One region of the Leptolyngbya sp. AN02str genome, then DNA from elsewhere that is predicted to be linked to it. Evidence: predicted binding sites of a transcription regulator. Region 1 holds the regulator's gene; each other region holds the start of a gene.

Region 1 (7,899 bases):
GCAATGAGACGAGGAAAACGGCAAGCTGGGCAGAATATTCGCACCATGGCCATGCGTCGCCGCGTCCGCGCGATTCAAAGCTTTGTTGCGGCTGGTGCCGTGCTCGTTGTTCCACTTGTCCTTTTACGATTGTTTGAAAACTTGGCAACCTCACTTCAACTGACAACCGCCACTCAACAGCCCCTAATCGCACCACAGCTCAAGCTTCTCTTTGGCCTTTTGATGCTGGTATCAGCGGCCAGTCTCGTCTGGAAAGGATTGTATTTGTGGAAGCGGGCTAACCATGCTGACCAAGGTGCCAAAGGTGAGGAAGAAATCGCCAAAACACTGGAGGGTTTGGAAGCGTTGGGCTGGGAAATTGAGTATGGACGACAGCTGCGTGGCCTGGGCGATGTTGATGTAGTGTGTACATCGCCCAAAGGCAATACCTACACCATCGATGTCAAATCCCACCGTGGAAAAGTGACAACCGATGGGGAGCAGCTCTACCGCTACATCGGGCAAAACAAGCAGCCGTTTGAAAAAGACTTTTTAGAACAGGCGATGAAACAAGCACTCCGGATTAAACAGCAAAAGCGACAAAAGTTTGTCACGCCAATGATTGCTTTTTCAGACGCAACAGTGACTATTCCCTCTGGAAAGTTGCGCGGCGTTTACGTGGTAGAAAAAGCAAGACTGATCCCTTTGTTGAAAAGTTTGGGTTAAAGCGACCAGATCCTGGTCAGAAAAAGCGCCAACATTTTTCCAACGCATTTCGTGAGCGCCAAGCGAACGATGGCCCTTCATCAATGTTGGTAACCAAAGGCTGTTGGATACTCTGCTCTGGAGATCTCAAACAGCCTTTGGCTTTCTCTCCAACGTCAGGCTTAGATCAGCCGAAGTTGATTGATTGCGCGTGCGTTGCCAAAACGGGCGAGGCGGAACCCAGCAGATATTGGCTACAGCACCCCTTTAGAACTGGGGATGGTATTGGTTCGTCGAGGATCAATTTCGAGCGCCATGCGCATTGCCCGTGCAAATGCTTTGAAGGTTGCTTCAATAATGTGGTGGGAGTTGATACCGTCGAGCTGGCGAATATGGAGAGTAATTTGCGCGTGGTTGACCACAGCGACAAAGAACTCACGCACGAGCTGAGTGTCGTAGGTACCAACTCGCTGCGTCGGAATTTGCAACCCATAGCTGAGATGGGGACGGCCTGAAAAATCCAGGGAGACTTGCACCAATGCTTCATCGAGTGGAGCGACAAAGTGCCCAAATCGGGTAATGCCTTTGCGATCGCCCACGGCTTTTGCCAAAGCCATACCGAGCGTAATGCCCACGTCTTCGTTGGTGTGGTGGTCATCGATGTGGATGTCTCCGGTTGCATGCACATCAAGATCAATCAATCCATGCGAGGAAATCTGATCCAGCATGTGATCCAAAAAAGGAACTCCCGTTTCTGCACGACACTGCCCCTGCCCATCTAAGTTGAGGCTCACCTGAACGTCGGTCTCTTTGGTTTTGCGACTGACCGATGCTGTGCGACCTGTCGAAACAACAGGAACGTCGGAAGCGGTCGGTGTTGTGATGGGATCGCGGGTTTGCATAAGACTGGGATTTCGCAACAGAGGACGTCAACAAGAAACAAGCAAGGGATCAACGTGCAGACTCGCTCAACCAATTGACCCAAGAAAAGAACTCAGTCATTGAGCACTTGGCTGAGCCAACCATCAAACCCAATTTGCTCTATCTATTATGGCAGTTTGTGCATGACGAGGTTGTGCATGAAAGGTGTGCGTGAGGGATACAGCGCGCGCCCTGTATCCCCCTCTTCAGGGCAGGCCTACATGCCCATAATTTCGTAGCCCGCATCCACATATAGAATTTGACCTGTGATGCCGCTCGACAAATCGCTACACAGAAACGCTGCCGCATTGCCCACTTCTGTTTGCGTTACCGTACGGCGCAACGGTGCCACCTCTTCCACATGATGAATCATGTCTAGAATGCCACCCACAGCAGAGGAGGCTAGCGTCCGAATCGGGCCAGCCGAAATTCCATTCACCCGAACATTGATTGGCCCCATTTCTGCGGCTAGATAGCGCACATTCATTTCCAATGCCGCTTTAGCAACGCCCATTACATTGTAGTTGGGCACCACCCGCACCCCACCCAAGTACGTAAGCGTCACAATAGAGCCGCCCTCGGTCATGAGCGGCTTGGCTGCACGTGCGAGCTGCACCAGTGAATAAGCGCTGACATTTAGCGCGAGATCAAAGCCTTCGCGCGATACGTTACTAAAGTCGCCACTCAAATCATCGCGATTGGCAAAGGCCAAACAGTGAATCAGGATATCAACCTTGCCCCACTTGTCGCGCACGGTATTAAAGGTGCTCTCGACCTGCCCATCGTTTTGCACATCCAACGGCAAGAATAGGCTGGGCTGCAACGGTTCAACCAAATCGGCAACCTTTTTCTCCATCTTGCCTTTGTCGTCGGGCAGGTAGGTAATGCCCAGGTTGGCACCGGCCGCCTGAAGCTGCTGTGCAATGCCCCAAGCGATGGAGCGATTGTTGGCAATTCCGGTAACGAGGGCATTTTTTCCAGTTAAATTCAGCATTGGCGTTAGGAGGGTATGAATTTTTTTGGGCTTTTAGATGTGCCAGCGAATTAAGAATACTGAAAAAGGGGATCTAAAAGTAGGGGTTGGGTGGCAGTTCATGTGGTTGGATGAGAATTGGAATGCCACGATCCGCTAACCCTAATCTCGAAAGATGACGCATTTACCGTAGCTTGCTATACCCTGATAGACAAAGCCCACAAAACGGTCTGCAGCATCTCTTGTCAAGAGCGATTTCGCTAAATCTGGTATTCATGCAGGCTTCCTGAAGGAATCAAGTGTAGTATCGGATACAAAAAACTCTTCTAAAGTTAGTTTAAGTGTTCTAAAGTCAAAATTTCCTCACTTAGGCACAATTCGATGGTGTAGTTGTTCTTAAGCGTAGGCTGATTTCTGGTTAATAAAAAGACTACTCTCACAGGGTCCGAGAAGGCGAGGGGTATGGTGGCGACACAAGATAAGCCGTTGGCAGATGTTTTCCGACAGTTGAGCGGTGGCGTGTTTCCGCCAATGGTGGAGGCGTTTGAACGAGGCAAAACCATTTTCTTTCCGGGCGACCCTGCGGAACGGGTTTACTTTTTGCTGAAGGGAGCGGTGAAGCTGTCGCGGGTGTACGAGGCGGGCGAAGAAATTACGGTGGCGCTGCTGCGAGAGAACAGTGTGTTTGGGGTGCTGTCGCTCATTACAGGGCAACGGGCCGATCGCTTTTACCATGCGGTGGCGTTTACTCCGGTAGAGCTGCTGTCGATTCCGATTGAGCAGGTGGAAAAGGCGCTGAAGGATAATCCCGACTTGAGCATGTTGATGCTGAAGGGTCTGTCATCGCGCATTTTGCAAACTGAGATGATGATTGAAACGTTGGCCCATCGGGATATGGGATCGCGGCTGGTGAGCTTTTTGCTGATTTTGTGTCGTGACTTTGGGGTGCCCACGTCGGATGGCATTATGATCGACCTGAAGCTGTCTCATCAAGCGATCGCTGAGGCGATTGGCTCGACTCGGGTGACGGTGACACGGTTGCTGGGCGACCTGCGAACGGACAATATGATTTCCATTCACAAAAAGAAGATCACGGTTTACAACCCGGTTGCGCTAAGTCAGCAGTTTACGTAGGGCGCGGTTGGCTAAATGAATGGGTGAGATGGCAAAAAAGCTGAAAATCCTCATTTTTCGCAAATTTTGGCTCATAGGCTGATCCGTAAATGTCACACTGGAAATGGAGGAGACTCAATTTCTAGGGGTGAGGCTGCTTGATGGTAGGAGATTGACAGTAAGACGACGCGGGCCGCAGGTTGAATGGTGTGGCAAGAGTTTGCGCGTTTCCTGAAATCTCTTATCAGAATGCAGTAGGCTGTATCTGAGTTCTGCGTAGCTGACGATGACCACAGGGCTGGTCTTAATTTTGGCGATTTTGGTGTTGGGAGGGGTGATTGCAACCGTTGGCGATCGCCTGGGAATGCGAGTTGGTAAAGCACGGCTGAGCTTGTTTCGGCTGCGTCCCCGGCAAACTGCCACCTTAATCACGATCATGACCGGGATTTTGATTTCTGCGGTCACGTTTGGCATTTTGTTTGCAATTGATGATCGCTTGCGTACTGGGGTGTTTGAGCTAGAGAGCATTCAAGATGATCTGGCCAATGCTCGAATTGAGCTAGGGGAGGCGCAGGGTGAACGGGAAACCATTCAGCGCGAGCTTGATGTTGCACTGGATGAGCAGCAAGAGGCTCAGCGGCGGCTGTCGAGCATTAACCGTCGGCTAGATGAGGCGAATGTGCAGCGGGATCGGATTGAAGGTCAGTTGCGCGTGACTGAAGACCAACTCGGTAGCACCCAATCGCAGTTACAGCAAATTGAAACCAGCTACCGTCAGGCGCAAGCGGTGCTGCGTAATGTATCGGGTCAGGCCAACTCACTGCGCGAAGAAATTCGACAATTGCAGGCCGATCGCCAGCAGCAAATTTTGCAGCGAGAAGAGGAAATTGCGGAGCGCGATCGCCGCATTGCGGAGCGCGAAGCCCAACTTCGAGAGCTAGAAGCGCAGCAGCAGTACCTTACGCAAGAAGTGCAAGTGCTGGAACGGGAATTTCAGGGTTTGCGGCAGGGCAGTGTCGCCCTTTTGCGCAATCAAACCTTGTCTTCGGGGGTCGTGCGAGTTGTGACTCCGGCGGCAGCACCCCAAGCGGTGATTCAGCTTTTGGTTGAGGCCAATCGGTTTGCAGCCCAGCGGGTGCGGCCTGGTATGAATGCTGTTGAGGGGCAGGTCATTCAGGTCACGAATGCCCAGGTGGAGCAATTGGTGGAGCAATTGCAAAACGGGCGTGAGTATGTGGTGCGAATTCTGTCGGCTGGCAACTATGTAGTGGGCGAACCCTGCGTGCTATCAGGCGAGGACTGCATTCAGGTTTTTGTGGCGGCGGCTCCCAATGAGCTGCTGCTGCGGACTGGTGAGGTGGTGGCTTCTGCAACGGCTGATCCCCGACGGCTTACGGATGAAGCGTTGGTTGAGCAGTTCAACTTGCTCATTGGTACGGCGCAGTTCCGCCTACGCCAGTTGGGGCTGCTGGCTGAGGTGGTGCAGATTGCCGATGGCCGCACTGAAACGGTGGTCAACTTCTTTCGACAGATTCGGGTCTACAATCAGCCTGTTAGCATTCAAGCGGTGGCGATGGAGCCCATTTATACCGCTGGCCCTGCTCAGCTAGATCTGCTGGCTGTCAGTGGGGATCGTGTACTGTTCAGCACAGCCGAAACGGAAAGTTTGCTGCAACCTTAAGCCAGTGGTTGAAGAGGAAGTGTGACAGGTCAACGAATGACAGATCAACCAGCCATTTTAGGGTTTGATCCCGGTCGGCTAAAGTGTGGCCTCGCGGTGATGGGGTTGGATCGCCAATTGCTGTTTTATGAGGTGGTGCCTTCGACGTTGGCGATCGCTCGAATTTCTCAACTTCGTCAACAGTTCCCCATTTCGCTGTTGGTGATGGGCGACCAAACGACGGCCAAGCTCTGGAAAACTCGCCTTGAGAGCGAGCTGCCCGAACCGTTGCGGGTGGTTCTGGTTGACGAGCGCTACAGTACGTTGGAAGCACGCGATCGCTATTGGCAGATGTTTCCTCCTAAGGGCTTGCAAGCCCTGATTCCACAAAAGCTGCGCACCATCCCTCGCCCTATTGATGATATTGTCGCCATCCTGCTGATTGAGCGGTATTTACAGCGCCTTACTGATGCAGGGTAAGCCGTTTGGGAGTTTGGATTCTTAGATTTGAGATTCGTTGGGATTAGGTGGATCTCCTATCTCCCTAACCCGACTGCTATAGTCCTAGCAATTGGATTTCGCAGTGGGTGATTGGGCATGCAAAAAGATCATCGGGCACAAGTCCAACGGGTGCTGGTGCTAACTCTGGTGCTCAACATTGTGGTGATGGGCATTAAGGTGATGGTGGGCACGCTAACGGGGTCGCTGAGTGTGCTGGCCGATGCGCTGCATAGTGTTACCGATAGCGCGAATAATGTGCTGGGATTGGTCACGAGTGGACTGTCGAATCCTGAGCCCGATCGCGATCATCCCTACGGCCATCAAAAGTTTGAAGCGCTCGGTGCGTTGGGGATTGCGGTTTTTTTGGGGATTGCTTGCTTCGAGATTTTGAAGAGTGCGGTGGGGCGCATTCTTAACGGGAGCGATCCGGTTCAGATTGGCATGTTTGAACTGTGGTTGCTGTTAATGGTGTTGGGTCTCAATATTTTTGTGGCGTTCTATGAGCGGCGTGTTGGTCGGCGTGTTGGTAGCCCCATTCTGATTGCGGATGCGCGTCACACCATGAGTGATGTATGGGTGACGATTAGTGTGTTGGGTGGCTTGGTGGGGGTGTGGGCGCTGGGGTTTCAGTGGTTGGATGTGGTGCTGTCGTTTCCGGTGGCGCTGTTGGTATTCCTGAGTGGTTGGTCGGTTTTGCAGGAAAATTTGCCGTGGCTGGTGGATAGGATGGCGATCGCCCCGGAAGCGATTCACGATACGGTGATGCAGGTGCCGGGTGTAGTGAATTGCCACAGCATTGCGTCTCGTGGGGTGTTGGGGCGGCAGGTGTTTATTGAAATGCATTTGATTGTGGATGCAACGGATGTGGTGACGGCTCATGCGATTACCGAAGCGGTGGAGGATCGGCTGAATGAGTGTTATGGTCCTGCCCGCATTAATATTCATGTGGAGCCGTTTCAGTACCGCTCGGATGAAATTAGCTACGGTGACCACTAAATCCCAAATCCCAAATCCCAAATTGGATTATTTCGGTTGTTGACGGATCTTTGAGATGAGGGCGGTTCTTTGACGCTCTTGGCTGACGATGTTGAGACGTATCAGAGCACGAATGTTTAGGGCTATAGGTTTGGCTTGGGGGCGCGTCGCCCCCCAAACCCCCTGACTGGGAGAGACGGCAGCCCGTCCCTCCCAGACCCTCCCTCGGCAAAGGGGTTATCGGTGGGGGTGTTGGGTCGCTTCGCATTGGTTGGGATGGGATCAGGTTTATGTGGGGGCTGGTTCTCGTACCTGGGAGGGATTGTCGGGTGACTTTGGGATAAGGGTGAGGAGGCTCGTCTGTGGGGATCGGGCAGCTAGTAATCGGTTCCAGGTTGTTACAGAAATGGGTTCGGGTTTTACGCCTAGGCAAGGACGGGTTCCCGATCTGTAGAGGGGCGATCGCCAGTGTCTAGCATGTCACTGAACACGCGGTCAACATTCTGCAATGATGATGCCGCCATGTAGAGGAGTGAATGATGTTAACGTACGCCACAATTACGACAACACAAGGGCTTTTGGTGGAGCAACCCAAACGGCGCTCTACAGGTTTGAAGCGTGCGCTGCTGCGGTGGAAGGCTCATCAGCGTCGTCAGGGTCGTGTTGCCTAGTTGCTTAAACAGGACTTACGCAGGTGCATGATGTTTGGAGTACCAAGCACTTCAAACATCATGTAATTCTCTGGTTTTGGGATGAGGTGCGTAAGTCCTATTGAAACGTCAGTTTCGGTTCAAAGCTTTTCTGAAGTTTGCGCGCCGCGCAAACTTCAGAAGTGCCCATTTTTGCGTGCGCAACGCGCACGCAAAAATGGGCACTTCAGCTTACTCAAAACTCAGGTTATTTTGGATGGCTGAGTTCGCTTTGGGGCAGATTTTGGTAGGGTGGGCATGGCTCACCCTACACGTGTTTTTAAGATAGAACGATGCCGGAATTGGTTCACGCGGTGCAGGTCGCGGCAACGCCAGAGTTTGTCTATACGCCGCCCAAGGCTGCTTGGAATGCCACGCGCATT
Region 2 (7,899 bases), on a different contig from region 1:
ACCAATACATGAGAGACCAGCAATGATAGATTGGACAATCCTTGTTGCTGTGCCTGATAAACCAACATAGCTGTAGCAGGAGCGGTCGTTTCAAATCCAACGGCAAAAAATACGACGGATTGATGGGGATGAGCTGCGGCGATCGCCAATGCATCCAGTGGCGAATATACAATGCGAATATCGCTGCCCGTTGCCCTGGTGCTCAGCAAATCGGTGCGGCTACCGGGCACCCGCAACATATCCCCAAATGAGCAGAAAATGACATTGGGCACAGCTGCGATCGCGATCGCTCGATCAATCACCTCAATGGGCGTCACGCATACAGGACAACCTGGCCCATGAATGAGCGTGATGACTTCTGGTAACAGCGTATCAATCCCAAACTTAACAATGGAGTGCGTTTGTCCACCGCAGACTTCCATAATGGCCCAAGGCCGAGTTGTGATGCGGGCGATCGCCGCTGCATACTGCTGACACACCTCTGCATTCCGGTATTCATCAACAAATTTCATAGGCGTTTGTCCCATGAGATTTAACTGTTCTAACGATTATCTCGGTGACTGTTCGATGACCGTATTGAATCAGATATCCATCGTGGAGAAAAACTAGGTTAAAACCCATCATCTCTTGGTTCAGCCTGTAGGTTTTGCAAATCATTCAGCGTTTGTTCTGCTTCCTGAGGATTCAAAATGCTGAGGGCGAAGCCAACATGCACCATGACGTAATCTCCAATCTTTGCATCTGGAACATACGCCAAACTGATCTGCTTCATAACACCACCAAAACTGACCTTTCCCATCTGCATCAATGGATCGGGTGATGGATAAATTTCAATTACCTTTCCTGGAACCGCTAAACACATACTTCAAGCTCCTCCTGGCTGCATTCGCAACACGGCCATGATTTGACCCAGCGCAATCCCTCCATCATTGCTGGGAATGGTTTGAGGCCAGTGGACTTCCATTCCGTGAGCGGTTAAGGATTGAATCGTTCTTTCGAGTAAATATTTGTTTTGAAAACATCCACCGGATAAGACAACTCGATGTTCGCCTATCTGTTGAGCCATGTGAACGATTAGATGAACCAGCGTGTTGTGAAACTTGGTGGCAATCTGGCTGATGGGAATGTGAAGTACCATGTCTTCTAAAATTTGCGTTACCATCGGTTTCCAATCCATGATATCGATTGCTCCGGGGCCTGACTGCATGGCAAAGGTGTAGGCTGTATCGCTGTTGGGCTGGGCGATCGCAGACTCAATGGCCATGGCGGCTTGCCCTTCAAACTGGGTGTACTGAAGCAGTCCTGTGAGGGAGGCGATCGCATCAAACAGGCGTCCCATACTGGAGGTGGCGGGAGTATTCAATCCCTGGTTCAGCATGGAGCGAAAAATGCGTAATTCCTGAATGGAACACGCGTGGATTGGGGCCAAATCCTGCCGATCAAACACATCATTCCCAAAGACTTCATACAGCAAGCCGATGGCACTGCGCCGGGGTTCTTTGATGGCGGCATTTCCTCCTAGAAGGGGAAAGGGGCGCAGATGGGCAACTCGCTGAACAGATAGGTCGCGAATATGCAAAATTTCGCTACCCCAAATGCTGCCATCCAGCCCATAGCCACTGCCATCCCATGCGATGCCCAACACCGAACCGGTCAGCTGGTGCTCGGCCATGGCCGCCAAAATATGAGCATGGTGATGCTGCACCGGAATTACCGGAATCGAGAGCTGCTGACCCAGAGCCTGAGCAACGCGGGTGGACTGATAATCGGGATGGGCATCACAGGCGATCGCCGTGGGACGTAGTTCATACAGCGACTCAAAGCTTGCGATCGCGTGTTGCAACGCCTCAACGGCTGGTCGGGTATCTAAATCCCCAATGTGCTGACTGACAAAGACCCGATCTTTAAGGGAAAAAGCGATCGCACTTTTGAGATGGGCACCAACGGCAAGAATTTGGGACTCTGGCTGGTGATGGGTTGCGGCTGGAATGGGAATGGGTAGCGGGGCATAGCCACGAGCCCGACGCAGAACGGATACCCGCCCGACCATGACTCGCACAATTGAATCATCAATGGGGTGGGCGATCGGGCGGTTGTGCACCAAAAATAGATCTGCCAGATTCCCCAATCGCTCCAGGGCTTCGTGCTCATGCGTGCAAATGGGCTCATCGGCTCGATTACCGCTGGTCGCCACCACCGGAAACCCTAGTTCCTCCAGGAGCAAATGATGCAGTGGTGTGTAGGGTAGCATGACTCCCAGGTTAGGATTGTCCGGCGCAACGGCCTCATGGGGGCCATCAGCCGTGTGTGGACGCCGCTGCAGCAGCACAATGGGTGCCATCGGCGATCGCAGCAGCAGTTCCTCTTGCGCCGATACGCAACAATGGGCGCGGATCTGGTTTAACGAAGGGTACATCAGGGCAAATGGCTTAGCCTTCCGCTGTTTTACTTGCCGCAACCGCTGCACTGCTGTCCCGTTGCGACTGTCGGCCATGAGGTGAAATCCACCTAAACCTTTAACGGCGACAATGTTGCCCTGGCGAATGGCCTTTGCTGCCAGTTGCAAGGCGGCTTCATGAGTTGCCAGCACCGCCCCGTGGGCACTCCAACCCTCCAGGTGAGGACCGCAAACAGGGCAAGCATTGGGCTGAGCGTGGAACCGCCGATCCAGGGGATTGTCGTATTCCAACTGGCACTGTGCACACATCCGAAAGCCCTGCATGGTCGTGGAGGGACGATCGTAAGGTAGCGTCTGCACAATGCTAAACCGAGGCCCGCAGTGGGTGCAGGTTGTAAATGGATAGCGATAGCGTCGGTTATCCGGATCCAAGACTTCGCGTAAACACTCGGGACAGGTTGCCAAATCGGGTAAAATGATCGCCCGTTTTTTCCCATGCAGGCTGGCTCGTATCTCAAATGTTGTATCCCCAATGGGTGCGATCGCTGAGGTTTCCATCTGGTGAATGGTGGCGTGGGTGGGCAACTCTTGAGGGAGCCGCTGCACAAATCTATCCAGTTGCGATCGCGCGCCTTCTACCTCAAGCTCCACCCCAGCCGCAGAGTTCATGACCCACCCGCTGAGCCGCAACTCGGTTGCCAAGCGGTACACAAATGGCCGAAAGCCAACCCCCTGCACCACTCCCCGCAGCACAATGTGGAGCCGCTGCAATGAAATAGTTGCCAGTCGTTGCCGTTGAGTCACCGTGGTTGAGTCACCTTCACGAAACGTCCAAAAACTCCAGTGTAAATTCGTTGCCTTGCCGAATATTTGTGCTGATACGGTGGCACTCGGGACACTCATTCAACGGATCTGCGGGCTCAAAATCGCGATCGCAATTGTCGCAGTAATACACCGATGGAGTGCGATCGATGCGCAGTTGAGCATCTTCGGCCATGGTTCCTTGCTTCACAACATCAAACGCAAGCTGCAGAGATTCGGGCGCAACACCCGACGATGCGCCAACCCGTAATTGCAGCACTCGAATCTGCTCGGCTCCTTCTTGCTTGGCCCGTTCTACAGCGGCGTTCAGTAAGTTTTGCATCATCCCGACTTCATGCATGGTTGTGTCCTCGTGGGTTGAATCGTGGGTTGCAGAGTCGATTGCAGCGTCGATTGCAGAGTTGGTTCCAGAGCTGATTGAATAAAGGATTCAATCAAGCGTTCAATCTGGTGAATTGCGGCCGTTATTCCTCGATGCGCAACAAGAGAAAGGTGCTCTCCAAATTCAAAGTTGACCCCTGGCACTGTTACCCAATAGGCATTGGGTGCATAGTGGTGCAGTGCCTGAGTCATGGCTAACAAAACAGACGGCTCGCACCAGTGCCCTGTGGCAAGCCCAGCAGGAGCGATCGCCACCGACTCAACTCGAACTTCATCCAGTTCGCTATGGGCAAGATACGCATCCACAAAAATCGCCAGGTCAACAGTGGCTAATGTTTCGACCAATTCAGGGGTGAGTTGATGAAGGGCGATCGCGTCAACCACTGCTTTGATAGATACCTTGTTCCGTTGCATCATCTGGGTCGCAATGTACTGACCTACTCCATCGTCACAACGCAAAAGATTGCCATATCCAATCACAACAATTCTGTGTTCCATTTCGTTTGCGAAACTGAAGAACATTTGCACAAGGTTTTGTTGCCCATCGTGGTTTTATCACTGCGCTGAAACATGGGTGAACAAGTCTCGCTAATCTCGTGGTTTCTTCGAGATGTTTGTGTTAATAAGAATGAACTCTCACATAGGCTAGATCCTTCGCCGACCTGTCGAAACAACAAGGCCACGATGAGCGATCGCACGGTGCAGATCGACCCCTGAATTTCATTGTGCCAATAGGATGCTGAAACTAACCCTATCGCGCCTGAGTTAATACACAACTCTCAATAAAACTTTGTGTTGAAGCGTTGCGGAAACCTTTGTTTGCCTAGAGTTGATGGATTTTGAGGATGTACCCTCTCGATGCTTTTCTCTACCGTAGAGAATGACAGAATAGATCAACTGCAAGATAGATCAGGACTTACGCAGTTGAATAATTTTTGGAGCGCTTAGCGCTCCAAAAATTATTCAACCCTCTGGTTTTTCGGATGAAGTGCGTAAGTCCTAATAGATTAACTATGTAACGTATTGTGGATGATACAGCGGGCAGGATAACTGCTGAAAAAGGGAATCAATGTGAAACCTGGCTGCCAGACTGAGTTTGATTCCTAGAACAATTTTGAAGCGATCGCCGCATATCTGCTCAGGTCTGTTTACTTATATTTAGCCACAATTTCGCACAAGTTTCTAATGATAGGATAAATATATCTGTCAGGCTGGATGATGTTCCAAAAGTAATCACGATAGACGTACCAATAGATCGATTTCGTGATCCTTAATTCACACACTTAATCCAACGAAGATAAACGGTTGGAGGTGATTCAATCATGTCTACCAACTTTGAGAAAAAACCTGATAAGTTGATAACTTCTCGGGATGAAACTGTAGAATCCGATCCTTGGATGACGCCACAATCAGAGCCTCGCTTTCCCTCACCCCTTGAGTTAGACCGCTTGCTGCGAGAGCCTCATCCCTTATTGGGTGCGGCTGAAAAATTTCGGGAAATCAGCTCTGCGGGTTTGCCAAATATTGAATTGTTGCCAGCCCATGCCACAAGCTGCCAAATTAACTCTGTTGGTGTGCTGTTGGAGCATGAACTAAAGCTTCATGATTTTTTTGCTGAGCAGAACAACGGCCAAGTTGATAACGCGTTGGCCCTCCTGTACTGGCTTGCCACCGAACCCGATCAACCGTTTGGGTAATGGTTGTGTTGGCTCATGTGCTTGTGTCTGCAATATCTCTGTTAGAACTGACGCACTTCATCCGAAAAACCATTCAACTGCGTAAGACTTGATCTGTATCGTTGCTTGTGTTTTGTATGTGTGGATGGTTGTTGTAGAAGAATGGCTCCACGAGCCTTCTACAACAACCATCCACATGTCTAGACCATCACCGTATCGTTCTTGCTTTGCCTTACGACGGACTGGAGAATCTGTTCTGGCTGGGCGGCGATCGCACGGTGTTGTGGGATTCGCATTGCAGTTTGTGCGGTTTCGAGCGCAAAAGGTAGCATTGCACACAAAATCTTGCAGGGAGTTTTTGCCCCTATCGAAATCGATAGGTCAGTAATCGTGTTGTGCAAAATAAGTGTGTTTTCGCGCTGCTGACCTGAACTTACCGCTAGACCTGATTACATCCGTAGTAGAAGATACAAAACTCTCTTAAATGACCTCCTACGCTTCACATAGCTTACTGGAGTGCGTAACAGGGGCCGATTAACGGTCTGTCTTTACGCTCCTGCAAGTCTCTATGTTTTCGTGGCACAGGTCGAAGAAAGTTCCCAACTTACCGAGTGCTGCACTCTGTTCTGGTTGGTTACGGCCTGTGTGTTTGTACCCTTCAGCATCAACCTTGACCGACTGTGCGATGGATTGGGGCTTGATGCTGGCTACTGTTACGTACTGCTACTGGAGAACTTAAATCATGCCTGAGGTCACAACCCCAGCTCACCAAGTTGGTGACTTTTTTGTGGACTACGAAGAGAAGGTATTTCCCGATGTTCAGGCCGATCCTGGTGAAAAGGCTCTCGTTACATTCCACACGGTTGCTTTTGAAGGCTCGATTGGCTTAGTGAATTTGCTGCAAGCGATCCGTCTTCAGCGCAAAGGGTTTGAAACTTCAGTGCTGTTGTATGGTCCTGGCGTTACTCTGGGTGTTCAGCGCGGCTTCCCAAAAATTGGTGACGAAGCATTTCCGGGTCATCAAAACTTTAATAACCAGCTGGCTAAATTTATCAATGAGGGAGGCAAGGTGTATGCATGTCGCTTTGCATTGCAAGCCTTGTACGGGCATGGTGAGCCTTCCTTGATGCCAGGTATTCGGCCTATTAGTCCGCTGGATGTGTTGGATTTGATTCTGCTGCATCGTAAGGATGGAGCCTTCATTTTGGATACGTGGACTTTGTAGTGGTGCATCGTCGTAGGCTGTGATGCTTGCAGGGGCAGGGTTATCTGTTTAGAGCAGGGCTACAAATCGTTGGATATCCCTGCTTCTGTCGAGCACAGTAGGTAAAACACACGCTGACGTTTTGGGGAGACGCTTCGATGGAATTTTCGCGAATCGTTCGCGCGGCTGCGGTACAGATTAGCCCGGTGTTATTTAGCCGAGAGGGCACTACTGAAAAGGTGCTGAGTGCGATCGCTCAGGCGGCTCAGGCGGGCGCTCAACTGGTCGTGTTTCCCGAAACGTTTGTTCCTTACTATCCCTATTTCTCGTTTGTGCAGCCTCCCGTGCTCATGGGTAAGGAGCATATGCGACTGTACGAAGAGGCCGTTGTGGTGCCGGGGCCTGTAACCGAGGCGGTTAGTCAAGCGGCGCGATCGCACGAAGTTGTGGTGCTGCTGGGAGTAAATGAGCGTGACCAAGGTTCGCTCTACAATACCCAACTGCTGTTTGACTCAAACGGTTCGCTGGTGCTGAAACGGCGAAAAATTACTCCGACTTATCATGAGCGCATGGTGTGGGGGCAGGGCGATGGCTCTGGGTTGCAAGTGGTGGATACGGCTGTTGGCCGAGTAGGGGCGCTTGCCTGCTGGGAGCATTACAATCCCCTGGCTCGCTATGCGCTCATGGCCCAGCACGAACAGATTCACTGTGCTCAGTTTCCTGGGTCGATGGTGGGGCAGATTTTTGCCGATCAAATTGAGGTGACCATTCGCCATCACGCTCTTGAGTCGGGTTGCTTTGTTGTCAATGCAACGGCATGGTTGTCGCCCGAACAAGTGCAGCAGATTACGCCCGATGAGCGCCTGCAAAAGGTGTTGGCGGGTGGTTGCAATACGGCAATTATTGGGCCAGAGGGCAATCACCTCTGTCCGCCAATTACCGATGGCGAAGGGATGGCGATCGCAGATTTAGACTTTTCCCTCATTACCAAGCGTAAGCGAATGATGGATTCGGTTGGTCACTATGCTCGACCAGATTTGTTACAGCTTCAGGTGGTGCAGCAACCATGGGAGGTCATGCAGCATCAGCCTGTGGCTGGGGCTCCTGCTCAGCCAACAAGCCGTATGGTTGTGCCGCCTATGAGTATGGCAGACTCTTCAATGAGTGTTCCGAGTGATTGGTCGGCTCCGTCCTCGCTCTCTTAACAGATTGCAGTTTTCTACGTTGGCGATCGCATCCATTGCTTATATCGTCTGAATACATCTAATCAGCTGTGAATTTGTAGAGATTGAGTGCTTTTGAGCATTTATGATTGCATGACTGAATTCGCTCAGAAAAGACTCTACACACATTCTTCCAGTTAGTTGCATAGACAGTTTGATGGATTCCGTTTGAGTGTTGTGTTGGCTTCCTCGCTA
Region 3 (7,899 bases), on a different contig from region 1:
AGCGCATTCGCCCCCGACAACAAACGCTGATCGTTCGCTTCTAAGGTTGCACTGCCTGCATCCAAAGCGGAGGAGGCCGCTGAGCCAAGCCGTCTTTCGGCTTGAAGTTGGGTCACCTGCTCAAACTGTCGCAGCAGCTCCTGCAAATGCTCACTTTCGCGCACGATCGACTCCGCCACTTCTCGATTTTTGTCTGTGGGGGATAGGCGCTTGATCAACAGTTTGCCAAAGGTTTTTAGGGCCGTTAGCGGATTGCGAAACTGGTGCAGCAAGTTATCAAATAGGTCGCTTTGCTGTGACTGCAACTGTTGCAAGGCTGCCAAATCATGCTCGGCCCAGTTCCACCGCTGATCCATGACACAAGCCAAAGCCAGCGATCGCGCAATGCGTTCAATCTGCGATCGCTCCGACTCCAACCATGGGCGATCGACTCGTGCCGTGACCAACAGGCCCATCACGAGCCCTTCATGCATGAGGGGCAACACCATTTGTTGCTCATGCATCATCGATTGATCCAATGCTGCATCGGCATTGGGAGACGACGACGAAACCGTTCCAGCCTCTTGAGAGGACGGCAATAACAACGGCGACTCTTCCACCAAAAACTGATGAGCCGTGAGCGATCGCGGCTCGGCAACCTCTTGCAGCGTCGAGGTTAACAGAGACAAAACCTGCTCTCGTTCCCAAGAGGCAGCAGCCTCAGGGTATGCCACGATTGGCACCAAGTCAGCAGTGGCCTCTTCGGTAGTTCCTTCTGCGAGGTAGACAATGCTTAATGCCGCGCCAAACCCCTGAGTTAGCAACGCCACCTGAGAGCGACACAAAGCTAAGAATTCGGGGCTCGCAGACATTAACATTCGCAGATCAAAACCCAACTACATCATGATGGACGAGCTGCTGAGCGAGGCCAGCAACACTAACCGACTGCTTGAATTTAATGATAGCTTTCCTTAATTTTGCTTACACAAGTTTACGTTCTATCTAAAAAAATTTTGATATTTAGCCCAGATAAGGGCTTGAGAACCTTTAGTAGGGGTCTTTTCAGGAATGTATCGATAGGTTAAAGGAAGTTGAAATTTTAGTTTCAACCTTCTATACTTACCACGGTTCCCGAAATATGTAACCAGAGTTACATCTAACGTTATAGAGAGGAGGTAAGGAGGTTGGCAAGGAGACGCAAGCGTAAGAGCCGTCGTCGTTTAGAGGGACGCCGAATTCTAGAATTAATCCCTCAGTTCAGTATTGAATGTGGTGAAGATAAGCCTGTCACCGCTGCTCGGAAGTTCATTCAGGCAGAAGGTATTGTTCCTCCTGCGCTGCTGTTGGTTAAACGCAACGAGCATACAACTGACCGTTATTTTTGGGCTGAGAAGGGACTGTTTGGCGCTCAATATGTAGAAGAGAACCATTTCCTATTTCCCAGCTTGCGATTCAGCGATGAGGAGGAGATTGAGGCTCTGGTCGCTGCTTCAGGTCGATGATCTTCTGAACAATTGAATAGCTGCAAGAGCGATCGCTTCACGTCGCCTGCTCAACGACTAAGGCCCCCCCACTGTTGCGCTGCAATGTGTTGTCCTGCAAGACTGTGCATCACGTTCTATTTGAACAATGCTGACGAATTTTGCAGAATTGGGCATATCTCTTGCACTCTCACAGAAGATTTGTTTCTATCCGGCGGAGCTAGGTTTCTAGCTCCGCTTTCTCGTTATAGGATTTGATACCATTCCCATCTACTACAGTGCGTAGCATATGTAACGCTTATCAATGAAAATGGGCGGTGGAAGCAGGTTTCGCCCGATTTTGAGCTTCTTTATTGACCTTTCGGAAATTTTTGCAGCTTCCGTGGCAATCCATCATCATCAATCCGATAGAGTTTGAGCTGAGCGATCGCACCCCTGAACGTCTGTCTCGTGAATCGATGCCCCCAATAGTTAGGCCAAGTGTCGGCGGCTAGTGTCGGCGGCTTTTGCCAACTTCACTGTAGATTTAGAGGTCGCTCACTTATGCTTTTTCAAATAATTATTTTAGGATTTGCCGATGAGCGCGACACTGCACGCTCTCAAGATCATCTATCAATTTGACATCACGATTCGCTATGGTCTCCACTGCTGTTTTGCCGCCTCACCTTGTGCTTGATCCGCTACTGAATCAATGGTTACTTGAAGACATTGGCCGGGGCGATCGCACAACCCAGGGCATCTTTCCTCAGGGGGCACCCGCCGGCGCTGCTCAGTGGATGTGCAAAGAAGCGGGCGTTGTGGCAGGGCTGCCCGTAGCCCAGCGTGTTTTTGGGTTACTTAACCCCACGGTCACGTTTGTGCCGTTGGTGGAGGATGGGGCCTGGTGCGATCGCGGCACCGTCATTGCTCGCATTGAGGGGCCGTTGGATGCCTTGCTCATGGGTGAGCGAGTCGCACTCAACTTAGCCATGCGCCTTAGCGGTATTGCCACCCTCACGCGCACGTATGTGGACTGCATTCACGATTTGCCCACCCAGTTGGTGGATACGCGCAAGACGACTCCAGGGCTGCGGCTGCTAGAAAAATATGCCACTCAGGTGGGCGGTGCCGTCAACCATCGAGTGGGCTTAGATGACGCAGTCATGATTAAAGACAATCACATTGCCGCAGCAGGGGGCATTGCTCAGGCGATCGCCCACATTCGGCAGCGCATGCCTTATCCCCTCACCATTGAGGTAGAAACAGAGCGGTTGGAGCAGGTAGCCGAGGCCCTAGAGCACCGGGCCGATATCATCATGCTAGACAACATGCCAATAGACCTGATGCAGCAAGCAGTCAAACTCATTCGAGAGCAGAGCGATCGCATTTTGATTGAAGCATCGGGCAACATTACCCTTCACACGCTGCGCCCCATTGCCGAAACCGGAGTCGATTTTATTTCAACCAGCGCTCCTATTACCCGCTCAACTTGGCTCGATCTCAGCATGTCGATGCAGGCCATATCGTAAAACGATGACAATCTCGCAAGCGCCTATTTGCTCTCATGAAAAAATCGCCTATGGTGAATACAGCTAAATTCAATGCAACAGCTCGTGAGTTGAGTCATTGAAGTTGGTCAGTTGTGTGTTCCATGTTTTATGACGTTGTTGCACTTGTGCAATTCAACTCAACTATTCAGCTTGCTTATATTGCCAGCTGAATGTTTCCTAAAGCCAGTTCCACAACTCCTTTTGGAGCTGTTTGGTTTGGCGCTATCCAGGCAGCCAAGGGAACAAAAGCATTGTTGGGTTCGAGACCTTGTCTCGAACCCAACAATGCTTCAATGACGCTTATGTTCTATCCATGTCCAAATCACTCAAGCGCAAAGCCCCCAATCCACGTCAGACTTCTAGCCAACGATTCACGGCAGCAGTTTTAGTTCATGTCCGTTGAAGTTCGATTTCGGCGAACGGTGCTTCAGCCTATCCAAAACTGACGTTAATTGACGTTATGTAGATTGCAGCCCGTTAGATAGGATACCAACGATAGATTGAGGTCAATGGGTTCTTAAACGGCGATCTGCTCGTCTGCTAGAGAGACGAAGGTGTCGAGTTGGGTGCAGTTGCCGCTTCCAATTGCAGCAATTGGGCGATCGCCTCTTCTGCTGTGGTGCAGCACATCTCTTGCGACGGTTTGAGGCTGCTGCATACGGCTGGACGCTCTGGTTTGCCAAAGAGTAAGCATCGATTATCGTCGGTTAGCTGAATGCACCGCACTCCAGCAGGCTTGCCATTGGGCAGTCCTGGAATTGGGGATGAAATTGACGGAGCAATACAGCACGCCCCGCAGCCAACGCGACAGTCCATAGCCGTCATCATGCCAAATTAATGTGTTCAACAACGCAACCCTTAGCTTACCGTGAGGGCGATCGCTGCTCCCGTTTGCCCCAGGCATCCTCCCCACTCAAAAACCCGCCTCTACAGATGTAGAACACGGGTTTGCAGAACGTCAGTTTCGGTTAAAAGCTTTTCTGAGGTTTGTGCGACGCGCAAACCTCAGAAAAGCCTAATTTTGCGTGCGCGACGCGCACGCAAAATTAGGCACTTCAGCTTATTCAAAACTCAGGTTTGCAGAATCCTAAATCATTGAGATCTCATCAAATCTCAGCCAACGCTTAGCCCGCTTACGCTTCGGTCTGGGCGGAGTTCTTTTGCTTAAGCGATCGCACGTATTTCATCACTTCAGGCGATAACTCCGTCAGCACCAACGATACAAGCAATGCATCATCAATTTGCCCTAAAAACGGGAGCATATCCGGCAGAAAATCGAACGGGCTAATCACATACACCAACGTTGCTGCCGCCATCCACCAGCGATATTTCGGATGAGCCAGCAGTTTACGAAACAGTTGATAAACGGGGCGAGCAAAGAATTTCATGGGTGTAATTCCGAAGCCAACATTCATGATCGTTACAGACTTTTTAATGGATCGGAGGCTTGGGGATGTGCGGATTTCGCGGCTTTTATTGGAGGGAAAGTCCCATCCCGCGATCGCAGGTCGCTCACCAACGCAAGAATTGCCTTGCATTCGATCCCATGATTGCCTACCATCAGCGTAGATATCAGACGATCTAGCACCAGGGCTGACATCAGCTTTTTGGACTGCGAACTTTGAGGCATTGGATTTTTGCCCTGCAAAAGCTGAGTCCATTTCCAAGCTGAACGTTAGACCGATTGAACTGGATCTGCCGTCTGGTGCTTTGGGCAACAAGACACGTTTTCCTCAAAGCGATACGCTGTCTTCAAGATTTCAACCATTCGCTGCCCAGCTTGCATTCAACCCTTGGTTCGCGCTGCAACAGCGGCTCGCTAGTTCTACACGCCCTTTCATAGTCACGAAACCATGAGCAACACCTCATTTCCTATCGACCTGAGCGCCTATAAAGCTGTCACGCTCGATCCATCCAATTCAACGCTCACTAGCGAGCAGCGCGAGGCGCTCACATCCAACATTCAACTCTGTCGTGATGCGATCGTATTCTTTACCGCAACGGGTGCGGCGCGGGGCGTTGGCGGACACACGGGCGGCCCCTACGATACCGTTCCCGAAGTGATGATTCTGGATGCCCTGTTTCGCAGCCAGCCCGATCAGTTTGTACCCATCTTTTTTGATGAGGCCGGACACCGAGTGGGCACTCAGTACCTGATGTCGGTGCTGCGCGGTCACATGTCTGCCGAGCAGTTGATGAAGTACCGTGCGGCGGACTCCACCCTGCCCGGGCACCCCGAACTGGGCCTCACCCCCGGTGTGGAATTTAGCTCGGGCCGTTTGGGCCACATGTGGCCCTATGTCAACGGTGTGGCCTTCGCCAACCCCGGCAAAACTGTGTTCTGCCTAGGTTCCGATGGTTCCCAGCAGGAAGGAAACGATGCGGAGGCCGCTCGCCTCGCGGTGGCCCAGCACCTGAATGTAAAGCTGATCATTGACGACAACGATGTCACGATCGCGGGCCATCCTTCCAAATATCTACCTGGCTTCAGCGTGAAGAAAACGTTGGAAGGACACGGGCTGAAGGTGCTTGAGGTGGATGGCGAAGACTTGGATGCGCTGTATGCGGCTATTTGCGAAGCGGTGAATACACCAGGGGCGATCGCCGTCATCTGCAAGCGGCCCATGTGTCCCGGCATTGAGGGACTGGAAGGCTCCAACCACGGTCATGACGTGATTTCGGTAAAAGCCGCTCTGCAATATCTGGAATCCAAGGGTCACACGGCTGCGGTGGGCTACCTCAAGGGCATTGAAGCCCCCAAGAATAGCTACAGCTTCTTGGGGATTGGCGACAAGTGGGATTCCAACCGAAACGTGTTTGGCGATGCGGTAAATGGCGTGCTGGCCGGAATGAGTGAGAGCGATCGCAAAGCCAAAGTTCTCGTGATCGACAGTGACCTGGAAGGCTCCTGCGGTCTCAAGAAAATCCACGATGCTTACCCCGAAGTGTTCATTCCCTCCGGCATTATGGAGCGGGGCAATATCTCCGCCGCCGCTGGATTCGGCATGCAAGAGGGCAAGCAAGGCATCTTTGCTACCTTTGCTGCCTTCTTGGAAATGTGTATTTCCGAAATCACCATGGCGCGCCTCAACCGTTCCAACCTGCTGTGCCACTTCTCCCACTCCGGTGTGGATGACATGGCCGACAACACCTGCCACTTCGGTCTCAACAACTTCTTTGCCGACAACGGCCTGGATGACGGCTATGACACCAAGCTCTACTTCCCCGCCGATGCGAACCAAATGAAGGCAGTGGTGAATTCCATCTTCTTCAATCCGGGTCTGCGGTTCATTTTCTCGACTCGCTCCAAAACGCCCATCCTGCTGGATGAAAGCTGTAAGGAACTCTACGGCGAAGGCTACACCTTCACTCCCGGCAAGGATGAAGTGGTCCGCGAGGGCACCGCTGGCTACATCGTCAGCTTTGGCGATGCTCTGTACCGCGCCTTGGATGCTGTAGAGCGCTTGAAGCAAGAGGGCATCGACGTGGGCCTGATCAACAAAACCACCCTCAACGTGGTAGACGAAGACATGATGGCCAAGATCGGCAAAGCCCCCTTCGTGCTAACGGTTGAAGCCTTCAACCGCCGCACCGGATTGGGCAGCCGCTTTGGCTCCTGGCTGCTGGAGCGGGGCTACACACCCAAATTTGGCTACCTGGGCACCTACCACGAGGGTTGCGGTGGCCTGTGGGAACAGTATCCCTACCAAGGCATTGACCCCACTGGCATCATGAACAAAGTGAAATCTTTGGTTGGCTAATTGGTGTAAGAGTTTTTATGTTTGGGAGGTGCGTGGTTTACGCACCTCTTTTTTTACCCAATTCATCGAAAATTTATTGGTCATTCATTGACGCGGCTAAAAATATTTGCCATATTTAACAACAAGACAGAAAGATGATGTCCTAGATTTTCGCTTCAAGAGCAGAACCGCGCAGTTCTGCTTCTGAAATGAAAATTCAGCCTTCTTGGATTACAGCTTCTAGAGGGGAGTCTGTTTTCTATTGTTTTGCTTCTTTCTGCCTCTCAAATACTGCGCTAGTAAAAAATTAAATGACACATCTATGACACCCTCGATCAATAATGTGACGGTGAAAAATTTCCGCATTGCTATTTATTGGGATTGGCAGAATATCAAGGTAAAGTTTGAGGAACAGCTACAGAAGTTAGAGCAGTTTGTTAGCAGCAAAGGTTCTATTGTTTCACGAGTTATCTTTGCTCACTGGTCGAAAGAACCAGAGAAGTGGGAATCTCTATTCGATGATTTGAACTATGAATGCATTAATGCGATCGCATCAAGAAAAAAGAGAAACAATGCAGACCGAAAACTTATTTCTCATATCAGACGCTACGCTCTTAATGACCCTAAAATTCACACGGTTGTTTTAATTTCAGGAGATGGAGATTTTAGGCAGATTGTTCGAGAGTTGAAGGCCAAAAATAAACGAGTTATTCTTGTTGTTCATGATAAGAAACAGGCAAATGATGAGCTCATAAAGCTTGTTGATGAATGCCAGTTCCTTTCTGCTTTATAGTCTGAGTCTGGTAATTTAGATAAACTAGAGCCCTTTAACATTCCCGCAAGTTGTTTGGGAATGCTAAAGGGCTTTAACTATTCAGTGGGGTATATGAATCACTGAACACAGCTCTAATGCTCATAAGGCGACTTTAGTCACCTTGTATTCCTAATGATGAAAGGCAAATCAAAGCTATTAAATTTTCGCAATCAGGCGCTGTTGACTCAGGCGCTGACGCATCGCTCGTTTGTGAATGAGAATCCGGGAGAGGTGGATAACGAGCGGTTGGAGTTTTTGGGTGATGCGGTGCTGACGTTTTTGTGTGGGGAGTATCTGTATCGGCGGTTTCCCAACATGGGCGAAGGGGATATGACCCGCTGGCGCTCGCGTCTGGT
Region 4 (7,899 bases), on a different contig from region 1:
GCGAAAATTTTCGACCCGCAGGATGCCGTCAAAGCTTTCTAGCCGCGCTTTTACTGCATTCGCATCCAAATAACCAGGCGTTTGCTCTAGCAAAATTCCAAAACTTTGGTGAATTAAAGGCACCGCCCCCGCCACAATCACGGCCGCCACCATCAGGCTGATCACGCTATCGGCCCAGTACCAGCCAAATGCATAGACGGCGATCGCCGCCACAATCACCCCAACCGAGCCAATGGCGTCGGCCACCATGTGCAAAAACGCGCCCTTCAAATTCAAATCCGTATGGCTGTGGCCATGCAACAGCGAAATGTTGATGCCATTTACCACCAAGCCCAGTACGGCCGTCATCAACATGGGCAAGGCCACAATCTCGGTCGCAGGGGCTTGCAGCCGCTCCACCGCTTCCCAGGCAATCCACAGGGCGATCGCCACCAAACCCAGCCCATTCACCAGCGCCGCCACAATCTCAACTCGACGATAGCCAAACGGAGCCTGCTCCGACTTCGGCCAACGGGCAATCCAGGTTGCCAACAGGGCGATCGCCAGAGCCGTACAGTCTGACACCATGTGTCCAGCCTCAGCCAACAGCGCCAAGCTGCCGCTCGACACACTCACCGCCAGCTCAATTGCCGAAAATCCACCAATCAGCCCTAGCGCTATCCATAACAGGCGAGCCTTTTGTAGACTGTTAACCTGAGTGTGCTCTACACAGCGACATTCCACCGAATGAACGAACATACCAACACCACAAGGATGAGTCTACTATCAGCATAATTCCCCGGGGTGGAGCAGGAGCGCCAAACAAGCCGCTTCAGCTCTCCAACCGCTTTCAGCAGGGTTTACTCACCGCTAACTCAAGTGAGGAAGTTTGGATGGTGGGCAATAGGCAAAACCCATCACCCACCATTCAACTCGATAAGCCCTCAATAGGCAGTGACGCAAAAATTACGGCTCAAGTGCCTTGAATTTGTCTTTGGGGATTACACCATGAATTCCCTTCACAATGTCTACCACCTGAGACACTTCAAAATCGATGTCGGCACTGGCATACAGGAAGGCATCGGCCTTGGTGAGCCCGTACTTGTCGTTCATAATCCGAAGATACTCACGCACTGACTTCTTCATGGCTTCGTCGAGGTCGGTATCTAGGCCCACGGCAATCCAGGCATCCTCGGTTTCACCCATGGGTGCAGGCAAGTCCATGTTCTTGTGAACGACCAGTTCAAAGATAGGCGTCAGCGAACATTCGATCGCCGTTAGCGCCACCTCACCATTGCCTTGGGCACAGTGCGGATCGCCCGAGTAGAACAGCGCACCCGGAACCTGCACAGGCAAGTACAAGCTGCTGCCGCGCCCCAGGTATTTAATATCCACGTTGCCACCATACAGCCCTGGAGGTACGGAGTTCACTGCCTCTTCAGGATTGGCAGGCACCACCCCCATCAATCCCATAAAGGGCTTGAGTTCAATTTCCAACTCGGGCAAGCCATTCGAAGGCTTAAAGATACCAATTTCATCCTTGGCATCGATAGGAATTACCTTGGTATAAATTGGCGCACCATTTTCAGGATACTCACCCGGTAGGGCTCCACGATTATGACGATTGGAGATCACGCCATAGGGAGCGCGGTAATCGATATCGATGGTTTTAATTTCTAATACATCGCCGGGCTCAGCCCCTTCTACATAAATGGGGCCAGTTACAACGTGGGGGCCAGGGCCAGATTTTGGCACTTGACCTTTAATCGTGAGCTGGTCTGGCAAAATTTCAGACTCTTTGATACCCGCACCCGTCAAAAAGGCAACGGTATCACCCTGATCGGCCAGGATGCCTTCATGGGAAACCGTTTCCATACGAATGCGATCGCCCGACTTCACCGTCAGGATAGGCGCGCTATCTGGCTTAAATAGCTCTCCCCAGATCACATTCTCAGGAGTTGATTTCACCTCATAAACTTCATGTTCCGCTACGGCAGGAGAAAACCAAGAGGCCCAAACCGTCACCAACAGCAAACAAACCCCAACCCCACTCAACACGGGCCACAGCCGCTTTGGAGAACCAAAGGACTGCGACTTTCTCATACGCTTTAGCAGTTTCATTTTTAGTGATTGATGATGTGTAAAAACGTGAATGACTGAATCAGTGAACAGGTTTTTAAAAAAAACCGTTGTAATATGAGCTACACTTGCCCACCTAAATCAGTAGTCGTTATGAGTATTGATTAAAGATTTTCTTAAGATTATAGGAAGCCAGACATCGGTGACAGAACGCGGCCAAACTCCCGAACCGCAGCCACCGCAAAAAAGCAGCCACCCCGTCGTGTGGAGTGACTGCCTATCGATTAAACATTGCTTGAGCCAAGCTAAATCAATGCATTGAGGATTTAGCTTTTTTCAACGGAGAGAGAGGGATTCGAACCCTCGTTAGAGTTACCCCTAAACAGCATTTCCAGTGCTGCGCCTTCAACCACTCGGCCATCTCTCCAGGGGGGTATGCAGTTGTATCGTGCGACTTCTGATTTAGGCCATGCTGCATGAGCACGTCAATCTGGTCACAAATAATCATCGTATCAGAACTTGCGCCGGAATGAGTGAAATCTCTCCGTTCGATTCATGAGTTTTTCCCAAACGAGCGCTTGCTCAAGCTTGCAAGAGCCCGAGACCCGAAAGAGTGAGGACTTATGCACTTCGTCAAAAAAAACCAGGGGTTGAATAATGTTTAGGGCGCTAAGTGCCCCAAACATTATTCAACTGCGTCAGTCCTGAGAGTGAGCGATCGCCCAAACCATCAACGGCCCCATACCAGGCACAGAAAGCCGTATGATCAAAGCACTGCCCAGTTAATGTTGTTCAACCCAGCATGACCCGTTCCTATACCGTTCGCATCCACAACCGACAAACCAACACAACCCATTCGGTTGTTGTGCCCGAAGATCGCTACATTTTGCACACTGCCGAGCACGACGGAGCTGAGCTGCCGTTTTCGTGCCGGAATGGAGCCTGCACCGCCTGTGCCGTACGAGTATTGTCGGGAGAGCTGTATCAGCCCGAAGCCATGGGTCTGTCGCCAGAGCTGCGGGCCAAAGGTTACGCCCTGCTGTGTGTCAGCTATCCTTTGAGTGACCTGGAAGTGGAAACTCAGGATGAAGATGAAGTATACGAGCAGCAGTTTGGACGCTACTTTGGTCGGGGCAAGGTCAAGCGGGGTCTCCCCCTGGATGAGGAATAGGCGATCGCGCCTCTAACCCAACCCTTCCCCAGTGTTATCTGGCTCCAGTGCGCAGTCGCGCTCTTATTGAGAGCGTGCCATCTATCCTGTCCGTTCAGCAATTTCATTTCCCCTGGCTTTCATGACCACTCCCGATCAGCTCCATATTTTTCTCGATATTGCAACCGAGGCCGCACTCGCAGCTGGCAGCGTGATTTTGCAACATTACGGAAATCTAGAAGCCATTGAAGAAAAGGGGCGATCGGGCAATTTGGTCACCGAAGCCGACCACGCTGCCGAAGCCGAAGTGCTCAGCCGACTGCGGCGACACTTTCCCGAACATGCCATCTTAGCCGAAGAAACCGGAGCCTCGGGGCTCGACTCTAGTGAGTACCTGTGGGCCGTCGATCCTTTAGATGGCACCACCAACTACGCCCATGGGTTTCCTTTTTTTGCGGTATCCATCGGCTTGCTGATCCACGGAGAGCCCCAAGTAGGGGTAATTTACAACCCCTACTACAACGAGCTATTTCGCGCTGCCAAGGGTCTGGGAGCTACCCGCAACCGTCAGCCCATCCACGTCTCCACCACCGCTGATTTAGAACACAGCCTGCTAACCACTGGTTTTGCCTATGATCGCTGCTCCACTCCCGACAATAACTATGCTGAGTTTTGCCATCTCACCCACCTTACCCAAGGGGTACGTCGCGGAGGGGCCGCATCGTTAGATCTAGCCTTTGTAGCCTGTGGCCGGGTTGATGGATTTTGGGAGCGCGGCCTCTCTCCTTGGGATATGGCGGCGGGCATTGTGCTCATTCGAGAAGCAGGCGGACAAGTGACAGCCTATGATGGCAGCCCCTACGACATCAAATCGGGGCGCATTTTGGCAACCAACGGCAAAATCCACCAAGAACTGAGCGCCACACTGCAACAGATTCAACCTTTGTCAGAATTCGCTCAAACCTAACCTCCACAGCGAGGATAAGCGAAGTACACTAGAGGGAACTTGGGCAGGTTGGAAGAGGGTTTGCATGTCGCTAAAGATTGACCAAGGCTTGTTTGGTTTTGAATTTACCGATCATCATGCTGTGCTAGGTGCACCGGTCGATGCCGATGCCAAAGAGATCCGCAAGTACTATCTCAAGCTAGCTAGGCGACTGCATCCCGATAGCTGCGCGAAGGAGAGCGAGGAAGATCGCCAGCGCGCGGCTGAGTTTTTGTCAAAGCTGGTGAACCCGGCCTACGAAATTTTGTCGAATGAAAAGAGCCTGGTTGAGCATCAAGTTTTGCTCAAGCTGAAGGGGCAACAGGCCCTGCGGCAACAAGAAACCGTCGTGCTGACGGGAGAGGTGTCGCGCAAGCTCGCAGAAGAGCGGGGCGAGCTGGATTATGCCTATCGAATGGCTGTCAAAAAGCTGGCAGAAGAGCAGTATCATCACCTCGACAAAACGATAGACGTGACGGGTCAAATCAGCGAGTTGAATTTGGTGTACGTCATGCGGAAGTCTGGCAAGAGCGACTTTTTGTCGCCTAGCCCTGCTGCTCCAACGACTCAGATGCCTGCATCGGGAGAGAACCGCACCACAGCACCTCCTGCCCCCGGACGACCTGCCGCCGCTCCCAAGCCTCCACAAACGAAAGATGCGATTGTGGCAGCGTATATGAGGCGATCGCAAGAGTTTGAAAAGAAAAACGACTTTACCAGCGCCATCAAAGAATTACGAGATGCGCTGCAAATGGCCCCAACCAATGCGACCGTTCACAGCCGTTTGGGATTGATTTATTACAAATCCAAGCAGCTCACCATGGCCAAAATTCATTTCCGTAAGGCGCTAGAGCTAAACCCCGAAGACACTATTGCCCAAGAGGGAATGCGCCGAATTGATGGTGCCGCTGCCAGCGCCCCCGGCCAAAAAGCCGCAGCCAATCCCAAGAAACCCGATGCTAAAGCAGCCAAAACGCCCCCAAAAAATGGTAAGTCTCAAGGTGGTGGTTTGTTTGGTTTGTTTGGTGGGAAAAAGAAATGATTTATCAACCCCCTGTTGGTGCGCGGGATCTGTTTCCGCTGGATGTTGCACAAAAGCGATGGATTGAGGATCGCTTGCAGCAAGTCTTTCACCGCTGGGGGTATCACCGCATCATTACCTCGACGCTTGAGCGCATGGATACGCTGATGGCTGGGGGGGCTGTGCAGCGTTCGACCGTGCTGCAACTGCAAGATGGGCAAAACGAAGAGTTGGGATTGCGTCCGGAACTCACAGCTTCCATCGCCCGTGCAGCAGTTACTCGGATGGCGGGGGCGACCTTGCCGCTGCGCCTATATTACACGTCGAATGTGTTTCGACGGTTGGGCAGTAGCGCTTTTGATCGGCAGCAGGAGTTCTTTCAAGCGGGAATTGAACTATTGGGTGCAGGGGGCGTTGCGGCAGATGCTGAGGTGCTGCTTCTGGTAGCCGATTGCTTGAAGACCCTCCATTTGCAGAATTGTCATTTAGTTTTAGCTGAAGCCGGACTGACCCGATCGCTCTTTTCTAGCTTCCCTGAGTCGATTCGGGATGAGGTACGGGGGGCGATCGCCCGGTTAGATCGCATTGGCTTAGAATCGCTGCCCTTGTCGGACGAGTTGCGCGATCGCGCCTTGCTGCTGCTAGATTTGCGGGGTCGGCCTCAAGATGTGTTGCAGCGAGTCACCAGTCTCGACCTCACGCCACAGCAGCAAAGCATTGTTCATAATCTCAAAGCATTGATCGACCTGTTGCAGGAAAGCCTTGCTCAGGCGGGAACCTCGTCGCCAACGTTGGTATTGGATCTAAGCTTGATCCAAACCTTTGACTATTACACGGGAATTGTCTTTGAAATTGTGAGCGATCGCGCCTCGGGTCGGCGGGTGCTGGGACAGGGTGGACGCTACGACCAACTGTTAGGGCTTTACCACCCCCAAGGCAAGGCGTCGCCCGGTGTTGGCTTTGTGTTCAATATCGAAGATTTGCACCAAACGCTACTACCTAGCGGCCATCTACCAACGCAAACTCCCAGTGCCGACTGGTTGGTAGTACCGCGATCGCCCCAGGCCTATGCTGCAGCCTTTGCCCATGCTCAAACGATTCGTACCTCCACCAGCCTGGTACGGGTTGAGCTAGAGCTTGGCGTTCAGCAAACACCCGACACCATTCGAGACTATGCGCGCGATCGCGGCATTCCTCAACTGGCCTGGGTGGATGTGGATGGAACCGTTAGTGTAGAAGCGATCGGCTCCTAACTTAATTCTTGTTACTGCTGCTGATTGCTGAGCAGCAGCCTAGATGGAAGAAGAGACCCTAGAACAGCAGGGTCTCTTTGCTTTTTACCTGATAACGCCAGTTGCGGTTCATGGCTTAGCGTTCAGGGATTGTTGGACCTCACATGGCGATCGCACCAAGAGACGCTAGAACCCCCATGAACGGCGAGAACCCACATCCAAATGCACAATGTGCTTGCGATTGCCGGGGTAAATGCCGATGCCACCTGGCCACCAGCTCATAACAGCATTTGCAACCTGACGACCGCTCATACCCGCCACAACCAAATCTGCCGCCTTGCCGCCTAGGTGCTGGCTGTTGCGCACACCTCCTGCACGTCGATTAAACGGCTCAGGTCGATACCAAGAGGTTACCTTAAAGGGGCATCCCAACTGCTCACGCGCACGCTGGAGCGGTTGGGCCAGCGCAACAATGTTCTCAACTTCCTGGACGGTTTTGGGAATACGGCTACCGCCATGGGTGGCCTCCGCCCAGCTAAAGCTACCTCCCGGAATGATCGGTTCACACAAAAAGACCTTGCCTTTGCCCGGTAGCGTTATGGTTGGGCCACTGTAGGCAGGTGGTTTACTAGATGCAGGAGGCTGCTCCACCCGTCCTGCAGCCACCGGTTGAGGCACAGCCACTGGTTGAGGCATCGGTTGGGGAGCCGCCGCTGGCCTTGGAGCCGAGATCGGCGCAACCAGCGGATCAACATCCGGCAGGGGATACACCACGGCATTGTCAAACTCAACTTGAGCATGAAACTTGTATACGTACCACGTACTCAATCCGCGAATGTAGTCCTCAGGCTGATTAATGGCAAAGCGAATGTGATCGTTAAAGCTGCCTGCCACATCAGAATAGGCATAGGAATGCAGGTCAAAGGTAGTGCCAACAGAAACTTCAGCCATTTCCTCAGGCGATAGTTCCGAGGCAAAGACCGGCCGCCGCTTAAGGATGGTAGGGTGCGTAATTCTGAGAATTTGAACCGCAGATTGCTCTTCTAGGGGATAAACGATCGCACCGTCAAACACGACTTCTGCAGAGCGATTAAACACAAACCATGTGTTGAAACCGTTGATAGCCTGCTCTTTGAGGGCAAATTTGATGTGTTCGTCAAAATCGCCAGAAGAATCAGCCCATGCGTAGGAAGCAATCTCGTATTCTGTCCCAGCTTTGACCGGGTATTTTTCATGCTCGGGCAAGTGCCCCAAATGCTCTGGACGCCGCTTAAGGAACGAATCACGCGTAAACCGCAGTATCTGTTTGGTCATAAACGCACCCTGGAAATGACTTAGAGTTCTTGAAGTGTAGAAAAAGACGGTATTCCTTAAATCGCACAGGAACAAAAAGTCTTTAAGCTATACAAACATAAAAAACATCGTCCGAATGGAGTGTTGGTTTAACTTCACA

What was found. Region 1 encodes NtcA, which controls nitrogen genes in cyanobacteria. Its sites were predicted from a motif close to TTTGTANNNNNNNNTACAAA; they were not measured.
Region 2: the regulator NtcA is predicted to act here: its motif matches at 5,732-5,751, upstream of ACQ4M4_RS05980 (MSMEG_0572/Sll0783 family nitrogen starvation response protein).
Region 3: the regulator NtcA is predicted to act here: its motif matches at 1,117-1,136, upstream of ACQ4M4_RS16030 (DUF3155 domain-containing protein).
Region 4: the regulator NtcA is predicted to act here: its motif matches at 2,168-2,187, upstream of ACQ4M4_RS01505 (acetamidase/formamidase family protein).

What each region holds. Positions count from the first base shown of each region.
Region 1 covers NZ_JBNXVR010000002.1:247,940-255,838, reverse strand. Annotated here, with positions in the region: gene ACQ4M4_RS02860 (nuclease-related domain-containing protein) at 4-705, shown strand; gene hisB (imidazoleglycerol-phosphate dehydratase HisB) at 939-1,586, opposite strand; gene fabI (enoyl-ACP reductase FabI) at 1,823-2,599, opposite strand; gene ntcA (global nitrogen regulator NtcA) at 3,041-3,712, shown strand; gene ACQ4M4_RS02840 (DUF3084 domain-containing protein) at 3,978-5,372, shown strand; gene ACQ4M4_RS02835 (resolvase) at 5,409-5,831, shown strand; gene ACQ4M4_RS02830 (cation diffusion facilitator family transporter) at 5,949-6,848, shown strand; gene ACQ4M4_RS02825 (hypothetical protein) at 7,364-7,498, shown strand; gene ACQ4M4_RS02820 (DUF362 domain-containing protein) at 7,810-7,899, shown strand, end outside.
Region 2 covers NZ_JBNXVR010000005.1:207,339-215,237, forward strand. Annotated here, with positions in the region: gene hypD (hydrogenase formation protein HypD) at 1-512, opposite strand, end outside; gene ACQ4M4_RS05955 (HypC/HybG/HupF family hydrogenase formation chaperone) at 611-862, opposite strand; gene hypF (carbamoyltransferase HypF) at 866-3,202, opposite strand; gene hypA (hydrogenase maturation nickel metallochaperone HypA) at 3,219-3,560, opposite strand; gene ACQ4M4_RS05970 (hydrogenase maturation protease) at 3,542-4,099, opposite strand; gene ACQ4M4_RS05975 (hypothetical protein) at 4,999-5,298, shown strand; gene ACQ4M4_RS05980 (MSMEG_0572/Sll0783 family nitrogen starvation response protein) at 6,020-6,502, shown strand; gene ACQ4M4_RS05985 (Nit6803 family nitrilase) at 6,640-7,686, shown strand.
Region 3 covers NZ_JBNXVR010000020.1:38,935-46,833, reverse strand. Annotated here, with positions in the region: gene ACQ4M4_RS16035 (GAF domain-containing sensor histidine kinase) at 1-857, opposite strand, end outside; gene ACQ4M4_RS16030 (DUF3155 domain-containing protein) at 1,164-1,481, shown strand; gene nadC (carboxylating nicotinate-nucleotide diphosphorylase) at 2,096-2,968, shown strand; gene ACQ4M4_RS16020 (YkgJ family cysteine cluster protein) at 3,530-3,817, opposite strand; gene ACQ4M4_RS16015 (YkvA family protein) at 4,123-4,377, opposite strand; gene ACQ4M4_RS16010 (transketolase C-terminal domain-containing protein) at 4,843-6,750, shown strand; gene ACQ4M4_RS16005 (NYN domain-containing protein) at 7,052-7,522, shown strand; gene rnc (ribonuclease III) at 7,676-7,899, shown strand, end outside.
Region 4 covers NZ_JBNXVR010000001.1:346,434-354,332, forward strand. Annotated here, with positions in the region: gene ACQ4M4_RS01500 (cation diffusion facilitator family transporter) at 1-738, opposite strand, end outside; gene ACQ4M4_RS01505 (acetamidase/formamidase family protein) at 946-2,082, opposite strand; tRNA gene ACQ4M4_RS01510 (tRNA-Ser) at 2,399-2,485, opposite strand; gene ACQ4M4_RS01515 (2Fe-2S iron-sulfur cluster-binding protein) at 2,861-3,229, shown strand; gene ACQ4M4_RS01520 (inositol monophosphatase family protein) at 3,351-4,175, shown strand; gene ACQ4M4_RS01525 (tetratricopeptide repeat protein) at 4,240-5,235, shown strand; gene ACQ4M4_RS01530 (ATP phosphoribosyltransferase regulatory subunit) at 5,232-6,467, shown strand; gene ACQ4M4_RS01535 (YcbK family protein) at 6,633-7,760, opposite strand.